Regions from separate parts of the Priestia sp. P5 genome, predicted to be linked through region 1. Evidence: riboswitches for the same ligand, from Rfam matches in the RefSeq annotation. Region 1 holds a riboswitch; each other region holds the start of a gene.
The links. A riboswitch is a leader RNA that binds a small molecule or an ion and turns the genes downstream of it on or off. The one in region 1 is predicted to bind cobalamin.

Region 1 (5,260 bases):
AACTATGACAGCTTTCACATTCTTCAATGACTTCACTTGATGTTGAACGTACGTAGTAGGTCGTTTTTAACTTTTCTTTCCATGCCGTCATATGAAGATCCAGCAGCTCTTTTGCTCGGATATCATTTTGCACATATAAGTTGAATGAAATGGATTGATCAATATGGCGCTGTCGCTTGGCGTTTTGCTTAATGCTCCAATGCTGATCAATTAAATAAACGGACTTATAATACCAGTTTGTTGCTGGCGATAAATCTGGTGCCGTCACTGGGATTTTATAGTTTTTCTTTTCCTCTGAATAAAACTTACGAAAAATCGGATCAATACTTGCAGTAGAACCCGCGATAATAGATGTTGATGAATTAGGTGCTACAGCCATTAAGTATCCATTTCTTATCCCATTACTTTGAACTTCGTTACGCAGTTCACTCCACGCTTCGCTTGTGTATTTACGTGTTTCAAAATAAGCGCCTGACTCAAAATCTGAGCCTTTAAATAATGGATATGCGCCTTTTTCTTTAGCTAAGTTCATGCTTGCCTGTACGGTTAAGTAAGCAATTTGCTCATACAATTCATCGCAGTATGCTACCGCTTCATCTGTTTCCCATGCTATTTTCTTTAAGGCAAGCAAATGGTTCCAACCAAATGTACCAAGCCCTACTGCGCGGTACTTTTGGTTTGTTAGTTTTGCTTGAAGTACGGGCAAATCATTTAACTCAATAACGTTATCAAGCATGCGTACTTGAATTGGAATTAAACGTTCAAGCACATCTTCAGTTACGGCTCTCGCTAAGTTGATAGATGAAAGATTACATACAACAAAATCGCCCGGATTCTTTGTAATAATAATTTTTCCGTCTTCCGTAATTTCCTCTGTTACGACCGTTGTGCTTTGGTTTTGCGTAATTTCTGTACATAAGTTGCTGCAGTAGATCATGCCATCGTGGCGGTTTTGATTAGCTCGGTTAACCGTATCACGATAGAACATATAAGGCGTTCCCGTTTCAAGCTGCGAAAGCATAATGCGCTTGAAGATTTCAATAGCAGGTACTGTTTCTCTTGAAAGCTGTTCATTATTTACACACTCAGCGTAACGAGTGCGGAACGAACCGCTGCCTTCTTCTTCATCGTAAAAATCTTCTAACGAATAGCCCATCAGCGTACGAACTTCGTGAGGATCGAATAAGTGCCAGTCTTCACGTGCTTCTACTTTTTCCATAAACAAATCTGGCAAACATACGCCAGTGAATAAATCATGCGTGCGCTGGCGTTCGTCACCATTGTTCAAACGCGCGTCTAAGAATGAAAAGATGTCTTTATGCCATACGTCTAAATATACGGCAATAGCTCCTTGTCGTTGACCTAGCTGATCGACACTTACAGCCGTATTATTTAGTTGTTTCATCCATGGAATTGTTCCTGATGATACGCCTTTAAAACCTTTTATATCACTTCCTCGGCTTCTAATATGACCGAGGTAGACACCAATTCCGCCTCCATTTTTACTAAGCGTGGCCAAATCTGTATTGCTATCATAAATACCGCGTAAGCTGTCATCAATCGTATCAATAAAGCAGCTAGATAGCTGTCCGTAGCTCTTTCCTGCGTTTGAAAGCGTTGGTGTGGCAACTGTCATATATAGACTAGAAAGCGCCCAGTACGCTTCTTTTACTAATGCTGTTCGATTTTCTTTCTTTTCTTGAGACATCAGCGTCATAGCAATGATAAGAAAACGTTCTTGCGGTAATTCGTATACGCGCTTATCATGTGATGTCGCTAAATAGCGATCTGCTAATGTCAACAATCCAATGTATGTAAATAAACGATCGCGTTCAGGAATAATGACTGAAGCAATTTCATTAATTTCTTCTTCTGTATATGTTTTTAATAGTTGTTTATTATAAATGCCGATTTTTGTTAGTTCTTGAATAAGCTGATAAAATGAACCGTACTTCTCTTTTTTATCATAACCTCGGTTGTCCGCTGCTTTTCGATATAGTTCGTTTAAGTATACGTCTGCCGCTACGTACGTCCAATCTGGTTCTTCCATTGAAATACGCTCTAAGGCTGCTAAAATTAGGACGTTTGCAACCTTTTCGTCCGTCATATTTTCCTTTACTGTAACAGTTTGAATAACCTTTTCCTCATACAAAGAAAAATCAAGCTGCGTAAATTCTTTTTTTAAACGTTCAATATATGCAGTTAATTCATGTAGAATTGTAGGCTTTAATGTATTCACCATAAATATGGCTCCTCTCTTCACTTCAAAATAAAAAATCGCTCACCGTACCTCGGTGAGCGAATAGAACGAAGATAGAAGAAGACACTAAGTCTTTTCTCAATCCTCGCTCTACCCTCTCACCTCCCGAAGAAGATAAAACGACATAAAAAAGGCAGGTCTCCTGACTTATGCTTCTTTTTACTTTAAGGCCTTCCCATGATGTTTACTCACAGTGGATCTCCTTATTTCATCAGCATTCACAGTTGCGGGGACAGCTTTGGATTTTCACCAAATTCCCTTTTAAGTCTTTTTATCAGACACCTTTTTCACTGGAAAACACAAAATATAGTATTTTATTATTGTTTAACAAACAACATATTGTGTTATGTTATAAACACATTATATAGGACAACTTAGAAAACTAGCAACCTATTTTCAAAAATAATTTTGTTTTTTACGATAAAATCCTTCGACTTTTTTCATCAAACTATTCCATCATAACATGTTTTGACACGCTTGATGGAACAATGTGCTCTTTTTAAAAAATTTGTCCTATTTTTCTACTAAACATTGACAACCTCAATAAAAAAACCGTTTTTCATAAAAAACGGTTTTTAATTATTTGTATTCTTTTTCAAATGCTGTGATTGTTTTGATAAAATTTTTATCAATATCGTATCCTATCCCCGGTTTTTCCTTCACCTTTATTACTCCGGCTTCCACCTCTACTTCGGGCTTAATAATATCTTTTTCCCAATAGCGAGACGACGCAGAAATGTCACCTGGTATCGTGAAAGAAGGCAGTGTGGCAAGGGCAATGTTATGAGCTCGTGAAATCCCGGCTTCTAACATTCCTCCAACCCAAAGTCTTACACCATGCTGGGCGCATAAATCATGAATTTGCTTTGCTACGGACATTCCGCCAACTCGACCGATTTTCACATTGATAATCTTACAGCTTCTTTGTTCAATTGCATGACGTGCATCTTCATAGCTCACAATACTTTCATCTAAGCAAATCGGCGTCTTCATTTGCTTTTGTAACAGTCGATGATCAAGGATATCATCAGAACTTAACGGCTGTTCGATCATCATTAAATTCAATTCATCTAGTTTCTTCAACGAATTACTATCGCTTAACGTATAGGCTGAATTGGCATCAGCCATAAGAGGAATGCTTGGAAATTCATCTCGAATTTGTTTTAGTAACCCATAGTCAGCACCCGGCTTAATTTTCACTTTAAAGCGCTTATAACCATCTTTCATGTAAGTTTTTATTTGTTCTTTCATTATGGAAATATCATTTAAGCCAACTACCACTCCAGCTTCTACAGCAGACCTTACTCCTCCAATTACTTCAGATAACGGCTTGTTTTGCCGCTTTGCATACAAATCCCATACAGCACAGTCTAAAGCTGCTTTAGCCATGTTATTTCGCTTTAGAGGTTTGAATAACTTTTGAACATCCTCTGGTTTTTGAAGCTGATGATGAAGAAGCGAGGGAATTAAAAAATCGTCTAACATATGAAAACATGTCTGAATCGTTTCTTCCGTATACCAAGGAGATGAAAAAGCAACGACTTCTCCCCACCCTGTAAATCCTTGTTCATCTTCTACTTCAAGCAAAATCAATTCTCGATCCTGCACTGTACCATAGCTTGTTGAAAAAGGAGAAAGAAGCTTCATGTCAATTTTATAAAGATGTACTTTTTTTATAATCATCGATTAGCTCCCTTTCTGTATGAACGATGATAGCTTCCGGCGTATGATTTTATTAGAAGCCGTTCGCGGCAGCTCCTCTACTCGAACGAAATACTTTGGAAGTTTGTACTTTGCTAAAAATTGTTGAATGTGTAAAGATAATTCTTCATCTGAAACGTCTTCGTTTACAACAATACATGCAGCTGGCACTTGTCCCCATTTTTCATCAGCTACTCCCGTTACACCGGCCTCTTTAACAGCGAGATGCTTCAACAAAACATTTTCAATTTCAGCTGGATATACATTTTCTCCACCTGAAATAATAAGGTCTGAACGTCTGTCTAACACATATAGAAAGCCTTCTTCATCCACTTTCCCGATATCTCCTGTATAGAACCAGCCTTGTTGAAGGGCTTTTTTAGTAGCTTCAGGTTTATTTAAATATCCTTTTGTAACATTTGGACCTTTAACAATGATTTCTCCTGCTTCACGTGTTTCATTTCCATTCTCATCTACAATTTTCATCTCACACGGAAATAATGGTTTACCTGCTGATCCCAGTTTTCGCAAACTATCTTCAGGTGAAAGCGTAACGAACTGTGAAGATGTTTCTGTCATTCCATACGTTTGATAAACAGGAATTTCTTTATTCACACAAGCCTCTAAAATAGTAAGCGGTGCGGGTCCTCCTCCTAAAAGCATGCAGCGAAACGTATGCGGATATTTCCGTTCCCCTAACTCATCGAGCATATTGGATAGCATGGAAGTGACAACCGAAATAATTGTTACCCCTTTGTTTTCAATCGCTTCATTTACTGCTCCTGCTTCAAATCGTTCTTCTAAAATGATTTTCATTCCGTAAAAAACGCTCCGCATTAAAATAGATAAGCCGCTAATATGAAACAAAGGAACCGCTATAAGCCAGCAGTCTTTTTCATTTAATCCTAAATTAAGTGCTGAGCCAACGGAACTCCACCAGTGATTTCCATACGTCTGCAGCACTCCTTTTGGATGACCCGTTGTTCCAGACGTATACATAATGGTGAATGTCTCCTCGAGATTCCACGTTTTTTGAAAATCCGTTTCTGCTTCTGGAGAACTTTTTAAAGCAGGTAAAGGAAGCTGAGTAATGGAACTTTGGAATTCTCTCATTAAAAATGTTTCATCCGTAATAAGCAACGACACGTTTGCATCTGTTAGCTGATAATTAATTTCTTCGTTTGTCAAACGCGTGTTGACGAGCAGCAACCTTGCGCCAATATAAGAAACCGCATGTAAAATCTCAATAAACTCCACGCTATTTTTCATGTATAAAGCAATGGTATCGCCTTGCTTTAC
Region 2 (5,260 bases), 2.1 Mb from region 1:
GTAAATAAGAAATATGGGAGAATAACCACTTTTTTAGCGCCCAGTTTTAAACATCGTTCCACCCCTTCATCAATCAATGGAGCGGTCACGCCCATAAAAGAAGTTTCGACGATTTTGTAGTTTGTTTTTTCCCAAAGAAGGCGCGTAATTTTATATAGATCACTGTTTGCATCAGGATCGCTTCCTCCTCGTCCTAAGACAATAACAGCCGTGTCTTCAGCTGGAGTTTCTAAATTTTCTCCTGATTCTTGTAATCTCGTTTTTAAAATTTCAAGAGCTTCTTCATGAACGCCAATGGGACGTCCGTATACGAAGTTTACGTGTGGATATTTTTCCTTAGCTTCATCTATAGCTGCCGGAATATGTATTTTAGAGTGGCCAGCAGGCAAGAGCATAATTGGAATCACAACTACATCTTGTGCTCCTTTTGCCACACACGTGTCAATTCCTTGACTTACATTCGGACGTTCAAATTCTAGAAAACACGTTTCTACTAAAATAGATGCGTCCCAATCATGCTTCATAGTAGAGATAAACTCGCGAATTTGATCGTTCCCTTCAGAATCTCTGCTTCCATGACCGACAAATAAAACTGATTTCATATAATGCCCTCCCATTTCTTAATCTCCACAAGGAGCTGGTTCTACTTTTATTTTTGGTGTTATATCCTGATAATCGAATCCATAAACGTTCTTCACACGCTTAAAGAATTTGTGAAACCGCTCATTAGGATGACCTTTTTCTTTATATTCACGGACAATGTTATCAACTATTTCAACAATGTCATCAGGCGCTATGCCTTCCGCCACAATTTGACCTGAATGCGCGTTGCGCCCAACCGTTTTAGCTCCTAAAAATAAGTCAAACGCACCTTTTCTATAGACAATGCCGATATCTTCTTGAACAGCACCGTAACAGGCCATACCGCATCCATTAATACCAAGCTTCAGCTCTTTTGGCATGTCCATTCCACCGAGGCGCTTTTGTAATTCTTCCGTATGTGGGATGGCGTCGCTTTTTTCTCCATCACAAAAATCACACGCTTTAATTGTAAACACGTCTCCGACCGGAGATAATAAAAAGGAAGCTGCTTGAAGTTTTTCAATGATCACATCTGGATGAGCCGTTGGAATTTGCAATTTAATTTGATGATCAGGCGTATACTCCATCGTACCTTTTTCACCAACAACTTCTGCTAGTGTTGTCATTTGAACGGGCGTAAACTTCTTATTCGCAAGCCCTGGACTAACCGCCACTTCAAAAATAGACTCTATTGGCTGATGTACGACCGGAGAAGTAGTTTCACCTAAAATTGCTTGAAGCGCTTCTTCTGCAAGAGCTCGTGAAGCTGTTTTTTCTTCTTTTTTATTCTGAACAGCTTCAATAGCTGAAGCCGTTTGCTGTACAGTCTCCTCTTGATCAAGAGCCCATGGTTCTGCTTCTTTTCGAAGTCGCTGATGCGGTCTTAGCGGCTGTTCCGTTTGATTGAGGGTATATTTCCGCTGATACCCTCGCGGTGTAATCATCAAATCGTCATAAAAGAACGTAGATGAATTCCCAACAACAACGGTAGTCAGCATGCCAATTTCATGGTTTAACATATCTTTTAAGTTGGTCATTACGACTTCTTCACGGTCACGATAAGCGCTTTTCACAAGACCAACAGGCGTATCAGGAGAACGGTACTTTAATAGAATCCTTTGCGCTTCAACAATTTGTCTTGTTCGTCTTCCGCTTTTTGGGTTGTAAAAAGCCACTACGAAATCTGCTTGTGCAGCTGCTTCAATTCTTTTTTCGATTAGCTCCCAAGGCGTAAGGTGGTCACTTAAACTAATCGTACAAGCATCATGCATCACGGGCGCTCCAAGGAGAGATGCGCATGAATTAATAGCCGAAATGCCAGGAATTACTTCCATCTCTACGCCCGTTTCTTTTTTCCAGCTTTTTTCAATCAACACTTCATACACAAGGCCTGCCATTCCATATACTCCTGCATCTCCGCTTGAAATGACAGCTACGGTTTTGCCCGCTTCAGCTTGCTTTACAGCTTCTTGTGCACGGCTTACTTCTTCGGTCATTCCTGTACTAATAATTTGTTGATTCGTTAACAGTCCTTGAATTAATTCCACATAGGTTTTATAACCAATGATCATATCACTTTCTTGAATGGCTTCTCTTGCTCGCTGTGTGATATGCTCAAAGCTTCCTGGACCGAATCCAATAACTAGTAGTTTACCTTTCATGCTAGCTCCTCCTTTATGCGTTACTTTTTACTTTGTCAATTCCTTCTATGGAGTCACTGTTTTCTGGAGAAACGAAACCATTTTGATCATATTCATAAATAAGCGATTCCTTTATACTGCAGCCCCCTGCTAAATGCTCTTCAACAATTCGATGAGCTACGTTTTCAGTGACCTGCTTGTACCAATCTCCTGAAGGGTACACGATAGCTACAGGAGCATCTTTGCATCTTCCGTTACAGCGCGTGCGGGTTGTATGAACCGCTTCATCTAGATTCAGTTCGGTCACTTTATTTCGAATAGCCTGCGTGGCTTCTTCTCCACCTTTTCTCATACAGCTGCTTCCATTACAAATCAATACGTGATGCTTTGTTGCATTCAAGTTCCAAGTCGTCACACTCATTCTCTCCTTTACTAAAAAAACGCCTCTATCAATGATAGAGGCGCAGAAAATTCAAACTAAGTTTTTGCACTTCCACCTATATCCCGTAGGGTAAGCTTCGCATTAGAAAAAGGCTGGTTTCCTGACTTCGATTCATTACTTGATTGCGCCTTCCCGAATACAGTGGCATATGCAATCAGCTCCTCTTCACAGTGGCGGGTACCGCGCTGGCTTCACACCAGACTTCCCATTTAACGCAATGTGGTCATTGCGCACCTTTTTTGCACGATATGTAGTTTTAGGATATGAGAAAAACCCGCTTCGCTAATATGCGAGCGGGTAAAACGTCAGAATAAGAGTGTACACGAATGCCACTTTAAGCCAACGTTTCCCTTCCCGCTCCCCGGAGAAATAGAAACTTCACAATAAAGACAGGTCTCCTGACTTGTGTATCATTCTACTTGAGAACCTTCCCGTGATTTTTTCACAGTGGTTATACTCGTTCGTCCACACTTACAGTTGCGGGGACAGTACTGGTCTTACACCAGTTTCCCTATTAAGCCTTCTTGGCATCTTTACTGTTGCTGTTTGATATATATGAACCTTTTAAACTATCAGAATAATAGAAGTAACTACCATATCATAGCGTACATTTTTTTTTATTTCAACTCTATTCTTTTCGTAAGATACAAGAAGCTATAAAAAAACAAGAGCATAAAGTCAGCTCTTGTTTTTCATTATATAGCTACTAATGTTAAATGAGGATCATTATAATACACGACTTCTGAAAGAACTTTACAGCCATTTGTTTTTGCAAAAGCTTCTCTCGCCTGCGTTTCAGTTTCAAATTCAAACATTTTCATTTCTTTTCCAGCATACACCGTCAGTACCCACATGAAAAGATTCGCCTCCGATTATTGTAGTGATCGCTATATCCACATTATGACGAAAGCATTTCCTTTTGAAAACCCATTCTACAAAACTTGTCACAAGAAACTTTTAAAAATTTAAAAACATTTTAACTTCTGTAAATGAACAAAATGTACAAAAGGTTGAAGTAGTATTATACCTCTTTAAAAAAGGTGCTTTTTTACCAACTGTTGCTTCACCAGTAAAAAAATATATAGTATTTATTAAAAAAAGAAGCCGGACAGTCGGCTTCTTTTTTAGGAAAGGAAAGTACAGACATCACAGTCCCGTCCCGCTCTTTGTTCTGCATAAAAAATACACTAATTAAATATTCCTTTCTTAAAGCAGAACCATGTTTGACTGCACATAGTGGTGAAGAAGCTTATACGTATGGTTCAATGAATCTTGATGCGTTCTCTCAAACGCATGAGAAGAATCAATTCCTGGACCAATTAAGCCGTGTACGATGTCATGCCCCGCACGAATAGCAGCGGAAGCATCTGATCCGTAAAACGGATAAATATCTAATTTATACTGAATATCATGCTGCTTAGCTAGCTCCACCAAATGCTTTCTCAAACCGTAATGATACGGTCCGCTTGAATCTTTTACACAAATAGACACGGTGTATTCATCAGTAGATTGTCCATCTCCCATAGCACCCATATCAACCGCTAAGTATTCTACCGTTTGAGGCGTAATGTTTGAATTCCCTCCGTATCCAATTTCTTCATTATTTGAAATGAGAAAATGCGTAGTGTATGGCAGTTCGATCTGTTCTTCTTGAATTGTTTTCATGAGCTGAAGCAATAAAGCTACGCTTGCTTTATCATCGAGATGACGAGATTTAATAAAACCGCTTTTGGTTATTTCTACACGGGGATCAAACGAAACAAAGTCGCCGACTTCAATTCCAAGGCTGCGAATATCTTCTGCGCTATGTACTTTTTCATCCAATCGAATTTCTATATTTTCTTGATTTCGCTCAGCTTCCCCTGCATCTTTATACACATGAACAGAAGTTTGATGCATAAGGATGGTTCCTGTAAATACTTCTCCTGATGAAGTTTCAATTTCACAATATTCTCCTTCAATAGAATTGTAGCGAAACCCTCCAATCAGGTCGATTTTCAGACGTCCACTAGGTTTGATTTCTTTTACCATAGCACCTAATGTATCGACATGAGCCGTCAGCATGCGGTGATGATCTGTATCTTTACCGGGAATAGTAGCGACTAAGCCTCCTTTTCGATTGCGATACGTTTGAATATTTAGCTCTTTTACATAGTCTTCGACAAATGAAATCACCTTTTCTGTATTTCCAGAAGGACTGGGAATCGAAACAAGCTTTTTAATTAACTGAACAGTTTCCGTCATTATGACACTTCCTTTGTCTCTCATTTCTTTTATTTTACCATATGTTTCAAAAAAGATAACACGCAGCTCCAAACAAAAAAGCCGGGCAGCTGCCCGGCTTTTTTGTTTTAAGCTATGTTTGATTTCTTTAATTTATTTGTATAATTTAATGATTTTTGCTTATCAAACTCGCCTTCAGACTTGGACATTACAATTGCAGCTAGAGCATTTCCTACTACGTTAACTGTGGTACGCATCATATCAAGAATGCGGTCAATTCCTGCAATAAATGCCATGCCTTCAAGAGGGAAGCCCATAGATTCAAGCGTAGCAAGTACAACTACAAACGATGCCCCTGGTACACCAGCCATTC
Region 3 (5,260 bases), 1.3 Mb from region 1:
AATGCTCTGACTTTCAAGTGCTTCTACTTCTTTTCTAAGAGCAAGCGCAATTTGATTTGCGACGTCATAGCGCGGGATATCATCACGCACAAACGACCAATTTAAAATCGTAATCGGACCCGTCAGCATTCCTTTAACCGGCTTATTTGTTAGAGACTGTGCGTAGACCGTTTCTTTGATCGTCATCGCCTGCTCATACGATACATCTCCGTAAATAAGCGGCGGCTTCACGCAGCGAGAACCGTAAGATTGCACCCAGCCAAACTTCGTAAACTGAAAGCCTCCTAATTTTTCACCGAAGTACTCAACCATGTCCGTACGCTCAAACTCTCCGTGCACAAGGACATCTAAGCCGATGTTTTCTTGAATTTCAATCCATTTTTTTATTTCCTCGTTAATGTACGCTTCATATGCTTCATCGCTTAACTCGCCTTTACGCCACTTTAAACGCTCTTTTCGCACTTCTTTTGTTTGCGGGAAGCTTCCAATCGTTGTCGTGGGAAGAAGCGGCAGTTGAAACGCTTCTTGCTGAACGCGTTGACGTACGTCAAACCGCGCTTGTCGCTCTGCTTTATAGCTGTGCAGCTGCTTCAGCTCTTTTTGCACGTCTTGATGATTTCGAAAAGATGATCCATTTAATGCTTGAATTGCCTGTTTGCTTACGCTTATTTCTTCTTCTATTGCTTCTTTTCCTTGCCGCACCGCTTTTGTTAAAAGCGTGATTTCCTTTAGCTTTTCATCTGCAAAAGACAGCGCATTTTTTAACACTGGCTCAATGGTTTCTTCATTTTTCACCGTAACGGGAACATGTAGTAGACTTGATGAAGGCTGCAGAATCAAACGATCTTTTGATACGGCTTCTTCAATTTCACTGATCGTTAAAAGCTGTTCGTCCAAATTTTCACGCCAAATGTTTCGTCCGTCAATCACTCCCGCTGCCAGCACTTTATCCGTTGGAAAACCATATTTATTAAGCGCAGTGAGATTTTCTCCTCGGTCATGTACAAAATCTAAGCCGATTCCTTCAACAGGAAGAGACACAACTTCTTTATAGTGATCAACGCTGTCAAAATACGTTTGCAAAATGACTTTTACATTCGGTGCCGCTTTTTTCAAAGTTTGATAGACTTCTTTGTACAGCGCCAGGTCTTCTTTTGATAGCGTTGTAGCTAAAATTGGCTCATCTATCTGCACCCACTCTACTCCTTCTGCCTGCAGCTCCGCTAAGATAGTTGCATAAAGCGGAACAAATTGTTTAACTACTTCTTTAAACTCGCTTTTTTTATATCCTTTTGACAGCTTCACAAATGTTACTGGACCTAAGATCACGGGCTTGCCTTCAATATTCAGCTTCTGTTTTGCTTCTTTGTAAAATTGAAGCGGGCGATTTTCTACAAGTGACGGCGTACATTCCTCAAGCTCCGGTACGATATAGTGATAATTTGTGTTAAACCATTTTATCATCGTAGAGGCTACCGCACCTTTTGTTCCTCGGGCGATGTCAAAATACGTTTCAATCGATACCGGCCCTCCGTCATAATCAAAGCGCTTTGGCACTAGACCAAACATAGCGGCTGTATCTAACACGTGATCGTATAAGCTAAAATCGCCGACTGGAATCAATTCAATTCCTGCATCACGCTGTTTTTTCAGATGCCCCAGACGAAGAGACTCAATTTCCTGCAAAAAGATATCTTTCTCTAGTTTTCCTGCCCAAAACTGCTCAAGCGCTTTTTTCCATTCTCGTTTTTCACCAATTCTTGGATAACCTAAGTTTGAACTTTTTACACTGCTCATTTTTTCCACTCCCTGTATATTTTTTATCGGTAAACTAAAAAATCTCTCTTTTCGAAATGAAAAGAGAGATGATACGCATACTTAACTAAAGTTGAGATAGCCTGTTTTTCTCAACACGTATTCCTCACTCCTCTCTATATCCCGTAGAGCTTAAGTGCATACAACAGGCAGGTCTCCTGACTTAGGTTCATCGCTTCCTATCCCTTCCCATTTCAACATGAAACAGTGGTTAATAAGTTGCTCCCCATTACAGTGGCGGGACCGCGCCGGCTTTTCACCGGTCTTCCCTTTTAAGCTGCGTACATTCGTTACACAGCACCTGATGCATTTTTATAAAATTGTTCATTCAAAACATATTCACATAAAATAAAAAGCCTCTCTATCATGAATAGAGAGGCATAGTATCTATGAAATCCTCTCTTATTTTTCAAAGCTGTACGCTTTGCAGGATGTAGCACCTTTTCAACAAGACTGTTAAATGGTTGCCGGGCTTCACAGGGCCAGTCCCTCCGCCTCTCTCAATAAGAGTTTTAATTATTTATAATATTTTGAATGTAGAGTCATCTTAACACCTTACATTTATGTTGTCAAAAGAAATTTCAAAAAAATTAGTTTTTAGGAGGCGTTGACGCTAATTTTTGCCTTAACAATTTGTAATCATCTTTTCGATGTGTTTCGATCAAGTCTTTTGCTCCTTGGTGATATCCTGACGAATAAATGTACTCTACCGCTGTTTCGATAAGCTTTCTCTTTTCCTCAGCACACTCACGATCCATTAAAGGGAACAGTCTACCTAAAAGGTCATTTAAATCTTCCTTAATAAAACGATCAAGTCCTTCTTGCATCTTTTCGTTTGCCATTGTAGCTCCTCCATTTGCTGTGTATGTTCTAAGCCTCTATAAACAGGCATTTCACTGTAAATTTTGAGATAAAGTTAAGTCATTAAACAGTATATCAAGTGAATGTTTTTCTTCAATTACATATGTAATACAAATATATGACAAATATAGAGAATATATCATCATTCATTATCTATTATAACGTTTGACTGAGCCTTCTGCTACAAGGTTTCGTACGGTTTCCCAAAAGAGGTTGAGACATAACGAAATGAATCTAATCTAAAGGCAAATGGGATACATGAGCTGAATCGCTTGTTGCCCCGCAGTTGATTTCCGTGCAAGGCTTCGCCTTGCTCTCCAATCAACTGCTAGAAGAAATGAAACAGCTGAAACCTGCGTTCACCATAAAAAAACGAACCACTAATCAAACACTTTGATTAGTGGTTCGTTTTTCACTTCAGCTAAAATACTTTTATCTCAGCACCTTACAATTAAAACATTTACGACAATCAAACATATTTATTACGCTCAACCGGACTTAAAGAATTTCTTTCAGAACGAGCTGCCATGTCCGTTTCAATTTGCTCTAGGCTGCGTCCTTTTGTTTCAACAACTACAAAACGTATGAAGAATAATCCGAGAATACAAATGATCCCGAACGTTGAAAAGATAACGCCCAAACTAAACTGATCAGCTAAAATTGGGAATACAAGCCCTACTGCAAGCGATCCTGTCCAGTTAAAAGCAGATGAAATCCCAGCACCGATTCCGCGTACAGAAAGCGGGAAAATTTCTCCTACAATGATCCACGTAAGCGGCGCCCAAGAAAACGCATAGCACAGGATAAAGCAGCAAAGTGCAATTAACGTAACCCAGTTCACGACGGATTCATTAACGCCTACTGCTCCAAGAATAGCCGGTGTGAAAAAGGAAAGAGCCATTCCCGCTCCGCCAATTGTAAGAATGGTACGGCGGTTGAATTTATCAACAAACTGCAGAAAAATAAGTGTTGTCACGACAAAGATTACCCCAACAATGACCGTAAAACCAGCAGCTACCTGTGGCGCTAAACCAACTTGACGGGCAATGCTTGTTGCATAATAAACAATTGAGTTTGAGCCTTGAATCTGCTGAAAAGTTGCCATTCCGACACCGATAATTAAAGCTAGACGAAACTTTTTCTGAAACAGCTGTTTAATGCCTGATTGTTCATGCACAGCTACGCTTTCAATTTCAGATACTTCAGCTTCGACTTCAGCTGCTGAGGAACGAAGCGTGCGCAGTACTTCACGCGCTTTATCTGCCATTCCGTTTTTAATTAAGTAGCGAGGTGACTCCGGAAGCTTGATCATTCCGATGCATAAAACGATCGCAAAAATACCGGCACTGCCAAGCATAAGTCGCCAGCTGTTTGGAACCGGCTCAAAAATAAAGGCTACGATATAGCTTAATAATAATCCAATTACAATCATTAGCTGATTTAAACCTGAAAGCTTTCCGCGAATATGTGCAGGTGCGATTTCTGACATATAGGCAGGAACTAACGAAGAAGCCGTTCCTACTGCTGTACCTAAAAAGACGCGCGCAATCGTTAACGTAATTTCCTCTGGTGCAATCGCGGAACCGATGGAGCCTAAAAGAAAGATGATAGACGAAATTAAAATTAACTTTCTTCGTCCAAACTTATCGCCTAATAATCCGCTTAAAATGGAACCGATAATGGCTCCTCCCATTAGCGACGAAACCACAATTCCCAGCCAGAGCGGACTTAAATGAAACGCTTCACGGATATGACCTTCTGCACCAGCAATAATTCCAATATCATAACCGAATAAAATACCGGCAAATGAGCCGAAGAAGAAGATAAACTTACTTGATACTTTACTCATGATTATAGATCCCCTTTGTATTGTCTTAGTTTTGCTCCCTACCACACAAATTTAAAACGCTTTCATTTATTCTTAAAAACGGCGTTCTTTTACTAACGCTATATTTTCACTTCCAAGGAAGCAGCGCTCCCTCGGAAATGTGAATGCTTACTTAATAATGACGTACTCTAGATCAACAAGCTTTGCATAGCTGACGATTTGATCCGTCGTCAAATTTAATGAAAGAACCGTATGATGGCCTCCTCCGTTTTCAATCCACGCTTTAACGCCGTCTTGGAAGTTCGGCTTAATGTTCCAAAGCACGCGCGCTACCGGAAGATTTGGAGCTGGAACTTCCGGCTCAAATGCCGATACTTCGTTAATTAACAGCTTGTAATGCGTACCGAAGTCAGCCATGGAAACGACTACGCCTTCTCCTTGTTTACCGTCAAACACTAAGCGGGCTGGGTCTTCGCGGTTACCAATACCTAGCGGAGAAACGATTAGTTTTGGCTTGTTTACGGCTAGCGTCGGGTCTACTTCAAGCATGTGTGATTGAAGCACTGACTCACGTCCGGGTGCTAATTCATACGTGTAGTCTTCCATAAAGCCCGTTGACTGATTACGGCTCATTACTTTAAGCAAGCGGTCAAGCGCGGCTGTTTTCCAGTCTCCTTCACCGGCAAATCCGTATCCCTGTGCCATCAAACGCTGTACGGCTAGACCAGGAAGCTGTTTCATACCGTATAGATCTTC

Region 2: it holds a riboswitch for cobalamin, as region 1 does, so the genes downstream of both, MMB69_RS11470 ((2Fe-2S) ferredoxin domain-containing protein) here and MMB69_RS00085 (ribonucleoside-diphosphate reductase subunit alpha) in region 1, are expected to answer to the same signal.
Region 3: it holds a riboswitch for cobalamin, as region 1 does, so the genes downstream of both, metE (5-methyltetrahydropteroyltriglutamate--homocysteine S-methyltransferase) here and MMB69_RS00085 (ribonucleoside-diphosphate reductase subunit alpha) in region 1, are expected to answer to the same signal.

The regions. Positions count from the first base shown of each region.
Region 1 is NZ_JAKWFJ010000001.1:15,647-20,906, reverse strand. It holds gene MMB69_RS00085 (ribonucleoside-diphosphate reductase subunit alpha) at 1-2,242, opposite strand, end outside; cobalamin riboswitch at 2,376-2,561, opposite strand; gene menC (o-succinylbenzoate synthase) at 2,840-3,943, opposite strand; gene MMB69_RS00075 (o-succinylbenzoate--CoA ligase) at 3,947-5,260, opposite strand, start outside.
Region 2 is NZ_JAKWFJ010000001.1:2,121,325-2,126,584, reverse strand. It holds gene MMB69_RS11480 (sirohydrochlorin chelatase) at 1-602, opposite strand, end outside; gene cobJ (precorrin-3B C(17)-methyltransferase) at 621-2,243, opposite strand; gene MMB69_RS11470 ((2Fe-2S) ferredoxin domain-containing protein) at 2,257-2,637, opposite strand; cobalamin riboswitch at 2,738-2,917, opposite strand; cobalamin riboswitch at 3,036-3,214, opposite strand; gene MMB69_RS11465 (hypothetical protein) at 3,360-3,518, opposite strand; gene MMB69_RS11460 (M42 family metallopeptidase) at 3,871-4,908, opposite strand; gene MMB69_RS11455 (cation:dicarboxylate symporter family transporter) at 5,016-5,260, opposite strand, start outside.
Region 3 is NZ_JAKWFJ010000001.1:1,293,710-1,298,969, reverse strand. It holds gene metE (5-methyltetrahydropteroyltriglutamate--homocysteine S-methyltransferase) at 1-1,797, opposite strand, end outside; cobalamin riboswitch at 1,947-2,135, opposite strand; SAM riboswitch class I at 2,215-2,325, opposite strand; gene MMB69_RS06910 (hypothetical protein) at 2,406-2,657, opposite strand; gene MMB69_RS06905 (sugar porter family MFS transporter) at 3,146-4,525, opposite strand; gene araA (L-arabinose isomerase) at 4,673-5,260, opposite strand, start outside.